2 regions of the Massilia jejuensis genome follow, and region 2 is predicted to be linked to the other one. Evidence: predicted binding sites of a transcription regulator. Region 2 holds the regulator's gene; the other holds the start of a gene.
The links. The regulator LexA, encoded in region 2, represses DNA repair genes until DNA is damaged. The targets are predictions, from matches to a motif close to ACTGTATNNNNATACAGT.
Positions count from the first base shown of each region.

Region 1: a site for LexA is predicted at 3,447-3,464, ahead of ACFPOU_RS12340 (ATP-dependent helicase). Genes of this name have one in related genera too.

Region 1 is NZ_JBHSMS010000039.1:45,836-53,046, reverse strand. Features, by position in the region: gene glpD (glycerol-3-phosphate dehydrogenase) at 1-126, opposite strand, end outside; gene ACFPOU_RS12350 (phosphohydrolase) at 313-951, shown strand; gene ACFPOU_RS12345 (hypothetical protein) at 1,122-1,256, shown strand; gene ACFPOU_RS12340 (ATP-dependent helicase) at 1,322-3,406, opposite strand; gene ACFPOU_RS12335 (hypothetical protein) at 3,860-4,075, opposite strand; gene ACFPOU_RS12330 (hypothetical protein) at 4,285-4,461, shown strand; gene ACFPOU_RS12325 (chromate transporter) at 4,516-5,088, shown strand; gene ACFPOU_RS12320 (chromate transporter) at 5,085-5,669, shown strand; gene fghA (S-formylglutathione hydrolase) at 5,726-6,565, shown strand; gene ACFPOU_RS12310 (Hsp20/alpha crystallin family protein) at 6,775-7,211, shown strand, end outside.
Region 2 is NZ_JBHSMS010000079.1:56,797-64,007, forward strand. Features, by position in the region: gene ACFPOU_RS21965 (inorganic phosphate transporter) at 1-303, opposite strand, end outside; gene ACFPOU_RS21970 (DUF47 domain-containing protein) at 328-954, opposite strand; gene ACFPOU_RS21975 (replicative DNA helicase) at 1,044-2,429, opposite strand; gene rplI (50S ribosomal protein L9) at 2,550-3,002, opposite strand; gene rpsR (30S ribosomal protein S18) at 3,039-3,329, opposite strand; gene priB (primosomal replication protein N) at 3,367-3,660, opposite strand; gene rpsF (30S ribosomal protein S6) at 3,691-4,092, opposite strand; gene lexA (transcriptional repressor LexA) at 4,334-4,969, shown strand; gene ACFPOU_RS22005 (tetratricopeptide repeat protein) at 5,157-5,918, opposite strand; gene ACFPOU_RS22010 (cystathionine gamma-synthase family protein) at 5,993-7,211, opposite strand, start outside.

The DNA.
Region 1 (7,211 bases), on a different contig from region 2:
CTGGCCCAGGTCGTCCTTGTCGCACAGTACGACGCGCAGGCCACGCCCGGCGGCGTCGCGCGCAATGGCCGCGCCATTGATGCCCCCGCCGACGACCAGCACGTCGCATTCGAATCGCTTGACCACGTCATCCACGGCGCCTCCTCGAGAATCGCAAACCGATCCAGTGTATGCCGCCCCGCAATCTCCATATTCGCATGGATCAAGACGTTTTGCCGATGCAACATGCGCGCCGGGTCCTTGCCTCCGGCCGCCAGGCAGCTGCGGCCTGTGTAGAATCGGGGCCATGACAACGACGTCTCTTTTCCGCCCATGACCGAACAACGCGCCTGGGTGCGCATGCCGTCGGGCAAACGCCTGGACTTGCTCAACCCCACGCCCTTCGACTGGGACGATGCCGACCTCGCGCTCGGCCTGGCACGCACCTACCGCTGGGGCGGACATTCGGCCTGGCCCTTGCCGCTCTCGGTAGCCCAGCATTCGATCACGGTGATGCTGCTGCAGCGCGCGGCCCTGGGCGGGCGCGTCGATCCCCTGCTGGAATTGCGCGAACTGCTGCACGACGCCGAGGAAGGCCTGCTCGGCTTCGATGCGCTCTCGGTGATCAAGCCTTTCCTGGGCGACGGCTTCCGTGCCCTGACGAATCGGCTGGAACACGCCGTCTTCCTGCGCTACGGCCTGCCGTCCTGGACGCCGGCCGAGCATGCCCGCCACAAGCGCGCCGACCGCCTGGCCGCCGCCAGCGAAGCCGTGCATGTGGCCGGCTGGTCGCGCGAGGAAGTGCGCGGCACGCTGAAGATCCGCGCAGCCGTGCTGCAGGAAGACCCGCTGGCCGCCATGTATGGCGGCGCGCCCTGGGAGCCCTGGCCGCCGGCGCTGGCCTGCGAGCGTTTCTTGGCCGAACTTGCGCGCTTGACCGCCCTCATCGGGACGGCCGATCGCGGCGTTTGAGCGCATCGGTGCGCGCGCAGCGCCGCGCGACAGTGATGGTGTTGCAATATCGCTCGGCGCAGTGCTGGCTCAGCAGGGCATCAAAGGGTTGATCAATCGCAAATAGTCGAAGCTAAGGCATTGATTTTATTCAGGTTGCGCCGATATCCACAACAAATGTGGATAACTATGTGGACAAGCGCCTCTTGACAAGCCGCAAGCGCAGTATTGATGCGGGTTTCAACAAAATGCCCAATCTACAGGCAAAAATTGCCCCCTTTAAAATCAATGGCTTGCACGCCATGTGGTTTGGTGAACAGAGGTGAAATCAGAAGATTCCTACAAAGTCCTACAACAGGGGATAAGTCATCGGGCCGAAGCCTGCGTCCCTTCATTTCCACGCATTGCGCGCCCGCTCGCGCACCAGCATCCTGACGCTCTCGGGCATCGGCGTCTTCGACTTCGCCATCTCGGCCGTGATCCAGACGCATTCCTCGAAGTGCTTGAGCATGGCGGGCGTGACGAAGCGGGTACGCGCCGCATACACATGGCGGTCGCCCATCTGCGATTGCTGCTTGATGAAGAAGCGGTTCGGCACCACCAGGTGCAGGTGCTCCCTGGCGCGGGTCATGGCCACGTACAGCAGGCGCCGCTCTTCCTCGATGTCCTCGGCGCTGCCGGTGCTCATGTCCGACGGAATGCAGCCGTCCACCGCATTGAGCACATGTACCGACGTCCACTCCTGTCCCTTGGACGAGTGGATCGTCGACAGGACCAGGTAATCCTCGTCGAGCAGGGGCGGGCCGGCGCGGTCGCTGGTGGCCTCGGGCGGGTCGAGCGTGATCTCGGCCAGGAAGCTTTCGCGCGTGCCGTGGCCGCCCGCCAGCGCGGCCAGCTGGGCGACGTCGGCGGCGCGCACGCCGGCGTCGTCGTGCAGGCGCTCGAGGTGCGGCAGGTACCAGTCGCGCACCAGTTCGATGTCGGCAGGCCAGCGCAAACCCGGCGCGCGCAGGCGCCGGTAGAGGGTGACGAACGCCTGCCAGTCGCCCTGGCTTTTATTCGGCGCGGCAAAGGCCTCGACCGCGTCGCCCGCTTCCGGCGCCTCGGCCACGGCGTCGAGCAGGCGCGTGGCCGTGGCCGGTCCAATACCTGGAATCAGTTGCAGCACGCGGAAGCCGGCCATCCGGCCGTTTGGGTTCTGGGCAAAGCGCAGCGCCGCCAGCACGTCCTTGATGTGCGAGGCTTCCAGGAATTTCAGGCCGCCAAACTTGACGAACGGGATATTCCGCCGCATCAGTTCGAGTTCCAGCGTCGCGCTATGGCTGGCGGCGCGAAACAGCACGGCTTGCGCGGTGAGCTTGATGCCCGCTTCGCGGTGTTCGAGGACGCGCTTGCAGACCCAGCGCGCCTGCTCGGCCTCGTCCGGAATCAGGACCAGTTGCGGCAGGCTGCTCGCGGCCTTGTCCGTCCACAGCGTCTTGGCGTGGCGCTCGAGTGCAGCAGCAATGACGGCGTTCGAGGCGTCCAGGATCGGCTGGGTCGAACGGTAGTTGCGGTCGAGCGTGATGGTCCGTACCGGCTGCGAGAACTGCCCGGGGAAATCGAGGATGTTGCGCACCGTCGCGCCGCGGAACGAATAGATCGACTGGGCGTCGTCGCCGACCACCATCACGCCGGCGCCGTCGGGCTTCATGCCGGTGATGATCGCCGCCTGCAGGCGGTTCGTGTCCTGGTATTCGTCGACCAGCACATGGTCGAACAGCCCACCGATTTCCGGGCCCAGTTCGGGGTCGGACGCCATCTCGGCCCAGAACAGCAGCAGGTCGTCGTAGTCGAGCACGTTCTGTTCCTGCTTGGCGTCGACGTAGGCGCCGAACAGGCGCTTGAGCTGCGGCTCCCATTCGCAGCACCAGGGGAAGCTGCCCTGCAAGACCAGGTCGAGCGGCTCGCGTGCATTGACCACGCGCGAATAGATCGACAGGCAGGTACCCTTCAGGGGGAAACGCTTGGCCGTCTGGGTGAGGCCGATCTCGTGGCGAACCAGGCCCATCAGGTCTTCGGAATCGCCCCGGTCGTGGATCGTGAACGATTCGTCCAGGCCGATCCGCCCGGAGAACTCGCGCAGCAGGCGCGCGCCGATGCCATGGAAGGTGCCGGCCCAGGGCAAGCTTGCCGCGCCTTCCGTGCGCCCGCCCATGATCCGCTGCAGCACGTTGCCGGCACGCTGGCCCATTTCGTTGGCCGCGCGCCGCGAGAAGGTCAGCAGCAGGATGCGCTGCGGATCGGCGCCTTCCAGGATCAGGCGCGCCACGCGGTGCGCCAGGGTACTGGTCTTGCCCGAACCGGCGCCGGCCACGACCAGCAGCGGCCGGCTGGCGGGCGTGCCGATGTCGTGCTCGACCGCCGCGCGCTGCTCGGGATTGAGGCTGGCGAAGGGATCGTCGACGGGAGGCACGGCAGTGGCGGCGGTGGACATGACGGAATACAAAAATGGGTGGCGAGAAGAAAACAACCCAACTGTACATTTGTCCAGTATCGCTCCGCAAGTGCATTTTGTACTGCCGGTCCCACGCTTTGTCGTAAAAACGGCATGCGAACCCGGTGTCGAGTTCACCTGGTCAGCGACGGTCACGGGCTAAGTAGCCGTAAATAAAGAACTTTTCTGGATATCCACAAACTCTGTGAATAACTTTGTGGAAAAGATGGGGCTTGACAGGCGGAAAACCCGCGCCGATGCGGCTTTCAACAACTTGCCCAAACGACAGGCAAGAGCGATTTCACGAAAAATCAATGACTTGCGAGATCATGTGCAGGGATATACAGGAGCAGCGCGAAGATGAAAAAAAGAAATTTATGTGGTTAAGTGCAGGCTTCGGCGCGTCTTAAACATGCTTCTTTGATATCGAATCGGGCTCTTGATGGGAAACTTTTACGACCCCGAACGACGGCGGTGCGGTTCGAGCAGCACCCGTTCGATGACATCGGCGCCGATGTCGCGCCGGCGCAGGTATTCGACGGCGGACATGGTGTTCGTGCTGTCCTGCACCGCAATGCCGGCATCGACGATCACACGCTGCTGCGCATCGGTACGGGCGTCGTCCAGGACGGCCTCGGCCGCTGTTCGCTCGACGGGGGAATTCTGCATCGCGACCTCGCATTGTCAGGTTGAATGATTTGCCCTAAGGAGTATTCATCAAAGCAAGACAATGTCAATGTCAACTTTCTATCGAACACACGAAATACTTGTACATACCCCTTTACGCGCTCCGCTGCGCTGCGCCGCGCAAGAGCGCGCCAGAAGGCGCCGGACCGGCCTAGAATGGCCCTGTTCCCCCACCCGACTGCGAGGCAAGCATGGCTACCACACCTGACCCCGACCTGAACCCTGGCGACGAAGCGACTCCCGGCACGGCCGGCGCCGGCGAGGACGTCTGCGAGGCTTGCGCCGGCAGCGGCAAGCTGGCCGACGGCAAACCCTGTCCGCAATGCGGGGGCAGCGGGCGCGTCATGCGTGGCATTGGCGGAGGCTGAGCCCGTCCAATTACTTAGCGTGACAGCAAGCAGGCCGGGCGCGATAATCGCGGGATGACTCCCCTTCCCGCTTCCGAACGTCCCCGTCCCGCCTCCCTGCCCGACCTGTTCCTCGCCTTCACCGTCCTGGCCTTGCAAGGATTCGGGGGCGTGCTGGCGGTCGTCCAGCGCGAACTCGTCGAGCGCAAGGGCTGGCTGACCCAGGACGAGTTCATCGAGGACTGGGCGGTCGCGCAGATCATGCCGGGGCCAAATGTCGTGAACCTGTCGATGATGATTGGTGCGCGCTATTTCGGCCTGCGCGGCGCCTTGACGGCCCTGGCCGGCATGCTGGCCGTGCCGCTGGTGCTGGTGCTGCTGCTGGCGGTCCTGCATGCGCGCTTCGCCGACAATGCGCAGGTGGCTGGCGCCTTGCGCGGCATGGCCGCGGTCTCCGCCGGCCTGATCGCGGCGGCCGGCCTCAAGCTCTCGCTCGCCCTGAAACGCAGTCCGGTACCCCTGCCCTGGTGCCTGGCCGTCTGCGCGCTCGGCTTCGTGCTGGTCGCGCTCCTGAAACTGCCGCTCTTTTATGTGCTGCCCGGCCTGGGTGGCCTGGGCTGCGTGCTGGCCTACCGGAATCTGCGATGAACGGCGCCCTCCACATCAGCCTCGACTGGCACGACTGGCTGAACCTGTTCGGCCACTATCTGCTGCTGTCGCTGATGTCGCTCGGCGGGGCGATTTCGACGACCTCCGAGATGCACCGCTTCCTGGTCGAGCAGCATGGCTGGCTGACCCAGGCCCAGTTCAACGATTCGATCGCCATCGCCCAGGCCGCGCCCGGACCGAACGTGCTGTTCGTGGCGCTGATGGGCTGGTACGTCGGCATCAACGCCGGCAGTACGACCGCCGCCCTGCTCGGCGTGCTCGTCACCATGACCGGCATCCTGCTGCCTTCGACCATCTTCACTTACCAGGTCGCGCAGTGGGGCCAGCGCAACCGCGAACTGCGTCCGGTGCGCGCTTTCAAGCAGGGCATGGCGCCGGTCGTGATCGCGCTCTTGCTGTCGACGGCCTGGATTTTGGCGACCTCGGCCGGCGGCCCGGGCGTGCACTGGCCGCTGTGGCTGCTCGCGCTGGTTAGCTGCCTGCTGATCTGGCGCACCCGGCTGCACCTGCTCTGGGTGCTGGGCGCGGGCGCCCTGCTGGGGGCGCTTGGTATCGTGTAAGCGCACAAGGTGCGACGAACTGGCATACTTCCGGTATCGATCAACCGGAGCCCTCCATGCCAACCCTCCTCAGCGAACACGCCTGCTTCGGCGGCGTCCAGCGTTTCTACCAGCACGATGCACAGGCCATCGGCCTGCCGATGCGCTTTTCGGTCTTCCTGCCGCCGGGCGCCGAGGGCAAGCGCCTGCCGGTGCTGTTCTACCTGGCCGGCCTGACCTGCACCGAAGAGACCTTCGCCATCAAGGGCGGCGCCCAGCGCGTGGCAGCCGAGGAAGGCCTGATCCTGGTGCTGCCCGATACCAGCCCGCGCGGCGCCGACGTCCCTGGCGAGACCGACAGCTGGGACTTCGGCGTGGGCGCCGGCTTCTACGTCGACGCCACCGAGGAACCCTGGTCGCGCCACTACCGGATGTACAGCTATATCTTGGAATTGCGCGAACTCGTGCTGCGCGAATTCGGCGCCGACCCGGCGCGCTGCGGCATCTTCGGGCACTCGATGGGCGGGCATGGGGCGCTGGTGCTGGCCCTGCGCAATCCGCAACTGTTCCGCTCGGTCTCGGCCTTTGCCCCGATCGCCGCCCCGTCGCGTTGCCCCTGGGGAGAAAAAGCCTTCGGCGGCTACCTCGGCGCGGACAAGGCGACCTGGCGCAACTACGACGCCACCGAACTGGTCGCTTCCGGACCGGTGCGCTTCCCGCAAGGCATCCTCATCGACCAGGGCCTTGCCGACAAGTTCCTGCCCGACCAGCTCAATCCCGACGTCTTCGAGGCCGCCTGCGAAGCGGCCGGCCAGCCGCTGAACCTGCGCCGCCACGCCGGCTACGACCACGGTTATTACTTCATCTCGAGTTTCGTCGAAGACCACCTGCGCCTGCACCGCCGCCAGCTCGGCTGAGGCGCAGCGCCTGCCATATCGACCACCGGAACCCGCTTCGGTTCCGGCCGGCTGCACCTTCCCTGCCCTCCCGCAAAGCCGCTGCAAAGCGGACTCGCCGCATCGCTTTCGCCTCTTGAAACCCCTTGAAAATGCCGCCGCGCTGCCCTATAAAAAAGATGCGGCATGACGCCGCGCAGTGGAACGACAATGAAGAAAGGAGGCTTACCATGGATCTCGTCAGAAGAGGCAGTACGCCCCTGTCGGCCTACCGGCCCAGCGTGGCCGAGGACGGGTTTGGCCGCCTCGTCGAGAGCATGTTCGAGGACTTTTTCGCACCCCTTGCCCTGGCCGGCAACCGCCGCCTCGACGAGGGTGCCAGCATCCCGCGGCTCGACATGAGCGAGAGCGACCAGGCCTATGAAATCCAGGCCGAAATGCCGGGGGTCGAGAAGCAGGACCTGAAGGTCGCGGTCGACCATCAGCGGGTCACGATCGAAGGAGAATGCCGCAAGGCAAACGAACGCCGCGAGGGCGAAAACGTGGTGTATTCTGAACGCTCGGCCCGCAAGTTCATGCGCAGTTTTACCTTGCCTACCGAGGTCGACGATGCCAGCGCGCAGGCCAGGCTGGAAAACGGGGTGCTTCACCTTACGCTGCCGAAGAA
Region 2 (7,211 bases):
CCAGGTGATGACGTTCCAGGTAATGGCGCCGACCAGGGCGCCGAAGATCACGTAATGGTCGACCACGGCCGGGTCGATGGTGCCCTTGCCGATCGTCTGCGCCACCTTCATGCTGACGACGAAAATGGCGATGAAGTTGAAGAAGGCCGCCATCGCGACCGCGCTATGCGGTTTCAGCACGCCCGTCGACACCACGGTGGCGATCGAATTGGCCGAGTCGTGGAAGCCGTTCATGAAGTCGAAGACGAGGGCGAGCAGCACCAACGCACCCAGCACGTAGATGCTGATGTTGAGAGTTTCCATGATTATTCTTGTTCTGCGCGCGCGTTAGGCGTTTTCGACGATGATGCCTTCGATGATGTTGGCGACATCCTCGCAGCGGTCGGTGACGGTCTCGAGGATTTCGTAGATCGCCTTCATCTTGATCAGGTTGCGTACGTCCGGCTCGTCGCGGAACAGCTTGCTCATGGCGGCGCGCATCACGTGGTCGGCGTCGGACTCGAGGCGGTCGATTTCTTCGCAGATGGCGACGATCTTCTCGGCATTGCCCATGTCGTGCAGCAGGCCGACGGCGGCCTGGACGCGCTCGCAGCAGGCCAGGCACAGCTCGGCCAGGCGTTTCGCTTCCGGCGTGACGGCATGCAGGTCGTACAGGGAAATGGTCTGGGCGGCGTCTTCCATCATGTCGAGGATGTCGTCCATGCGCGTGATGAGCTTATGGATGTCGTCGCGGTCGATCGGGGTGATGAACGTCTTGTGCAGCAGGTCGACGCAGGCATAGGTGATCTTGTCCGCCTGCTTTTCGATGGTCTCGACGGCATGGGTCCGGGTTTCCAGGTCGTCGAAGTTGGTCATCAGGCCAACCATCTCTTGCGCCCCCTTCACGCACAGCGCGGCGTGCTGGTTGAACAAATCAAAAAACTTGCCCTCGGTGGGCATCAGGCGTCCAAACATGAAAAGGTTCTCCGTTTTAAAACTCTTGGGACTGCGAGGGTCCGCCGCGGGCCTGCATGCGATGCAGGTGCCGGCGGCGCAATATCGGCTTAATCGCCTTGGTAGACGGCGAGGTTACCGCTGTAGTTGCCGAACTTGGTGTATTGGCCGATCCAGGTCAGGCGGATCGCGCCGATCGGACCGTTACGCTGTTTGCCAATGATGATTTCGGCGGTCCCCTTGTCGGGCGAGTCGGGGTTGTAGACCTCGTCGCGGTACAGGAAGATGATCACGTCCGCATCCTGCTCGATTGCGCCCGATTCGCGCAGGTCGGACATCACGGGACGCTTGTTCGGGCGCTGCTCCAGCGAGCGGTTCAGCTGCGAGAGCGCGATGACCGGGCAATGCAATTCCTTGGCCAGGCCCTTGAGCGAGCGCGAGATCTCGGAGATCTCGGCGGCGCGGTTGTCGCCCGGCTGGCTGCCCTGCATCAGCTGCAGGTAGTCGACGATAATAAGGCCGAGCTTGCCACATTGCCGGGCCAGGCGCCGCGCGCGCGCGCGCATCTCGATCGGGTTCAGCGCCGGCGTTTCGTCGATGTAGAGCTGGGCGTCGTTCATCTTCTGGATGGCGTGCGTCAGGCGCGGCCAATCCTCGTCGTTCAGGCGGCCGGTACGCAGGCGGTGCTGGTCGAGCTGGCCGACCGAACCGAGCATACGCATGGCCAGCTGGGTGCCGCCCATCTCCATCGAGAACACGGCCACCGGCAAGCCCGCCTCGATGGCGACGTTCTCGCCGATGTTGACCGAGAACGCGGTCTTGCCCATCGACGGACGGCCGGCGACGATGACGAGGTCGCCCGGCTGCAGGCCCGAGGTCATGCGGTCGAGGTCGATGAAGCCGGTCGGCACGCCCGTGATTTCGCCCTGGTTTTCGCGCGAATAGAGTTCGTCGATGCGCTCGACCACTTGCGTGAGCAGGGGCTGGATCGGATTCCAGCCTTGGGCGCCGCGGGCGCCGGACTCGGCAATGGCAAAGATCTTGGATTCGGCTTCGTCAAGCATTTGCTTGACTTCCTTGCCTTGCGGATTGAACGCATTGCCGGAAATTTCGTCGGCGACGGTAATCAGTTTGCGCAGGATGCCGCGGTCGCGCACGATCTCGGCATAGCGGCGGATGTTGGCGGCCGACGGCGTGTTCTGCGCCATGGCGTTCAGGTATTGCAGGCCGCCCACGTCCTCGGCCTTGCCGAGCGAGACCATGGCCTCGTAAACGGTGATCACGTCGGCCGGCTTGCCGCCGTTAATCAAGCGCACCATCTGTTCGAAGATGATGCGGTGGTCGTAGCGGTAAAAATCGTCCGCGTGCATGAAGTCGGCGATGCGGTCCCAGGCCGCATTGTCGCGCAGCAGGCCGCCGATGACGGACTGCTCTGCTTCGATGGAATGCGGGGGAATGCGCAGCGATTCGATCTGCGGATCTGCGGGGGTATTCATGGCGGGCATTATAACCCTTCGTGTCGAGCGGCTGAAACAATTGGAGAGTTTCTGGCCGTAAAAAAAGCCGGGCAAACCCGGCTTTTTCTGTAGTGCAACAAGCGTGACGACCGCTAGGATTTAGGCAGCTTCGCCAACGACGGCAACGGTGATTTCCACGACGACGTCGGTGTGCAGCGCGACGGCGACCGGGTGTTCGCCGGTGGTCTTGAGCGGACCGGTCGGCAGGCGCACCTGCGCTTTTTCGACTGCGAAACCTTGCTTGGTCAGGGCTTCGGCGATGTCGAAGTTACCGACCGAACCGAACAGACGACCGTCGACGCCGGCTTTCTGGGCGATGGTGATGGTCATGCCGTTCAGCTTTTCGCCCTGGGCTTGCGAGGCGCCCAGTTTTTCAGCGGCTGCTTTTTCCAGCTCGGCGCGCTTGACTTCGAACTCGGCGACCGCCGACGAAGTAGCACGACGGGCCATCTTTTGCGGGATCAGGAAGTTACGCGCGTAACCGTCCTTGACCTTGACCACGTCGCCCAGGTTGCCGACGTTAACAACTTTTTCCAAAAGGATAACTTGCATATTTTTCTCCAGGATGTTCTGAACTGTACGACGCGATCAAGCGTTGTGCAGGTCGGTGTACGGCAGCAGCGCGAGGTAGCGTGCGCGCTTGATCGCGGTGTCGACCTGGCGCTGGTAGTGCGCCTTGGTGCCGGTCAGACGTGCCGGCATGATCTTGCCGTTTTCCTGGACGAAGTCCTTCAGGGTGTCGACGTCTTTGTAATCGACCTGTTCCACGTTCGCGGCGGTGAAGCGGCAGAACTTCTTGCGCTTGAACAGCGGGTTTTGCTGTTTGCGCTTCTCTTTAAGCTTGGCTTTGTTTTTGTCGAACTTTTTACCGAATGCCATTTGAGGCTCCTGTATCTAAAAGGTGGCCGCTAACAATTTAAGCGGCGGCACTAAAATCAATGATGTGAAACACCAGGGCTTTACTGTTGCGACTCTTCCTGGCCAAAAATCCCGTGAACTGGTGCGCGGCGCCGAGCTCGGCACTGGCGAAGCGGCCCGAAATCTCGCCCGCGGCAAACGCGGCAATTTCGAACTCGACCAGCCGGTCCACCCCTGCCTCGACCTGTTGCGAACTGTGCATCAGGATTGCCGACACGACCGGCACCCCGGCGGGGGTATAGCGCAGTACGTCGCGTTCAGCGATGGTAGCGACGACTTGAAGCTGGTTCACTGCCCGTTCACGATTCCTGGCAAGAAAAAATCAGGCAGCAGCGGCGGCCGGAGCAGGAGCGGCGGCCTGGGCCGGGGCTTCCGCACGGTGGCTCTTGGCTGCGTCTTCGCGCTGGACCGACTTCATCATTGGCGATGGGGTCGTTTCAGCTTTCTTCATCTTCACGGTCAGGTGACGCAGCACGGCATCATTGAACTTGAATGCGGTTTCCAGCTCGACCAGGGTCTCGTTGTCGCACTCGATGTTCAGGCAGATGTAGTGTGCCTTCGGCAGCTTCTGGATCTGGTAAGCCATCTGGCGACGGCCCCAGTCTTCGACGCGATGGATGTTACCGCCGCGGCTCGTCACCGTGGTCTTGTAACGCTCGATCATCGCCGGGACTTGCTCGCTTTGGTCCGGGTGGACGATAAAAACGATTTCATAATGACGCATGCAACACTCCTTGAGGACGTTTAAACAAATGCCCACCTCGGCGTCAAGACGAGTGTGGGAAGGGAAAGCCGGCAATTATAGCGTGCTACGGCAGCCGGCGCAATGCATGGAGGCCGGGCGTCGGGCGTCGCCCGGCCGCGACACCTTGCTAACCAGAAATCGATAAAAAGTGTGGATTTTCCTTGCATTCGCCGAAATACTGTACAAAAATACAGTCTGAATCATCAACCATGCCAGACCCATGCTCAAGCTCACCGCAAGGCAAGAACAGATCCTCAACCTGATCAAGGAAGCGATCGACAATACCGGCTTCCCGCCGACCCGCGCCGAAATCGCCAGGGAACTGGGCTTCAAGTCGGCCAATGCAGCCGAGGAGCACCTGCAGGCGCTGGCGCGCAAGGGCGCGATCGAGATCGTCTCCGGCACCTCGCGCGGCATCCGCCTGATCGGCGCCTCCCTGCCGGCGCCGGCGCCCAGCATCCCGGCGGCGCTGCTCATGTCGCTGCCGCTGGTCGGCCGCGTCGCCGCGGGCTCGCCGATCCTGGCCCAGGAACACGTCGAGGCCACCTACAACGTCGACCCGGCCATGTTCGGCGCCCGTCCCGATTTCCTGCTGAAGGTACGCGGCTGGTCGATGCGCGACGCCGGCATCATGGATGGCGATTTTCTTGCGGTCAAGAAGGTCGACAGCGCCAAGAATGGCCAGATCGTGGTGGCCCGCATCGGCGAAGACGTGACCGTCAAGCGCTACCGCAAGACCGGAGAGCTCATCGAACTGCTGCCGGAAAACCCGGACTTCACCGTCATCCGCGTGGAACCGGGCGACGAGTTCGCGCTCGAAGGCTTGGCCGTGGGCCTGATGCGCAGCTGGCACTGAGACGCTGTCTTGGCAGGAAGGGGCATGTTGCTGACCATGCATGGCCAGCCATGCAAGGCCGGGCCACGCTGCTCCCTCGTCGAGCGCGTCGGCAACGGCGCATTCCTTGACCGGACAGCTCCTGCTCCGACAAATCCCCAGCCGTAAAAAAGGCCGCGCTCGCGGCCTTTTTTACGTCCCGGCCCGCTCAGTTGCGCGGCGGCGCGTAATTGGATTTGCGCGCTTCGATGTCGCGCGCGCGCTCTTCCGAGGGCGCCTTCCCGACGATGGCATTGTGCTCCTTCACGTAGGCTTCGGTGGCGCTGCGCCAGGCCGCCAGGTCGGCCAGCACCAGTTTCGAGCTCACCCGCGCTTCCTCGGCCAGGTTTTCCTGCACCTGGGCCAGGCGCGTGGCGGCGCGCGTGGTTTCGGCCTGGTTCATCAGCTTGGCGATGTCGGCGGGAATGCGCTTGACCAGGGGCGAGGCGGCATTCAGGTTCGTCACGTAGTCGTTGTAGCAGTTCTGCCAGCCGGTGACGCTGGCCGAGACGCGTTCGATGTCCGCGGCTTGCTTGGAGATGGTGGGAATGCGCGGCACCGCGCAGTTGAACTTGCCGCTTTTCAGGTCTTCGCCCTGGTATTGCTCGACCCAGTGCAGGATCTCGGCGCGGCGCGCGCTGCGCTGCTTGATCAGTTCGAGCGAGGCGACGGCGACCGCATTGCCCTTGGCCGCCGCCTTGCGGAACCAGGCCTCGGCCCGGGCTTCGTCGACGGCCCCGGCTTCGCCGTACAGGTACATCTCGCCCAGGCGCTGCTGCGCCTCGACATTGCCGGCATTGCCGAGCTTGGTGTATAGCTGGAGCGCTTCGGGATAGGATTTTTTCGCGAACAGCGCATGTGCGGCGGACAGCGGATCGGCGTGGGCTGCGCTCGCCGACAGCAGGCTCGCGACGAGAAGAAGACGCTTCATGGAAGGGCCAGGGGCGGGGGAAATAGGCATCATACCGCGAAGCCCCCGCTGCCTCAACCGCCTTGCCGGGGCGGTCAGTCCCCCAGCGCGGCGCGGAAATCTTCCAGCAAGTCGTCGCTGTCCTCGATGCCGACCGAGACCCGGATCAGCGACTCGGCGATGCCCATGCTGGCGCGGCGCTCGGCGCCCATCTCGAAGAAAATCGTATGGGCAACCGGAATGACCAGCGTGCGCGTGTCGCCCAGGTTACTCGCAGGAATCGCCAGTTGCAGGCGGTTCAGGTAATCGAAGGGGTCGATGTCCGCGCGCAGCTCGAAGCTCAGCAGCGAGCCGGCGGAGCGGAACAGTTCGCAGGTCAACCGGTGCTGCGGATGCGAGGCCAGGCCCGGATAGTGCACCGCGCAGACGCGTTCGTCGGCCTCGAGCATCCGCGCCAGTGCCAGCGCATTCGCGCTGGTGCGCTCCATGCGCAATGCCAGCGTCTCGGCGCCGACCGCGATGTGATGCGCCGCTTCCGGCCCGAGGGAGGCACCGAAGTCGCGCAGCGCCTTGGCGCGCAACTGGGCCATGCCCTGGGCGGCGGCCGGCTGCTTGCGGAAGTTGTCGGCGATGTGAGGGTAGGCGCTCCAGTCGAACAGGCCCGTATCGGTCAGCGCGCCGCCGAGGGCGATGCCGTGGCCGGCGATCGACTTGGTCAGCGAATTGACGACCAGGCCGGCGCCGACCGCCTTCGGACGGAACAGGTAGGGCGTGGTCATCGTGTTGTCGACCACGTACAGGATGCCGCGCTCGCGGCACAGCTGTCCGATGCGCGCCAGGTCGGCGACCTGGGTGCGCGGATTGGCGATCGTCTCGACAAAGACGAGGCGCGTGTTCGGGCGCAGGGCGGCCGCCACGTTGGCGGCATCGGTGGCATCGACGAAGTCGACGTCGACGCCCTGCCCCGCCACCGTTTGCCACAGGCTGTTGGTGTTCCCGAAGAGGAAACTCGACGACACGACATGGTCGCCCTCGCGCAGCAGCGCCTGGAACAGCGCGCCGATGGCGGCCATGCCGGTACCGAAGCACAGGCTGGCGACGCCGTCTTCCATCTTCGTGATCTTGTCTTCCAGCGCGGCCACCGTCGGATTGCCCTGGCGGCCGTAGCGGAAGCCCGGCTCCTTGCCCTGGAACACCGAGGCCAGCTGGCGCGCGTCGTCGTAGCCGAAGGCGACCGAGGTGTGGACAGGCTTGTGCAGCGAGCCCTGCTCGATCGCCTTGCGGCGATCGTTGTGCAGGATGGTGGTGGTGAAA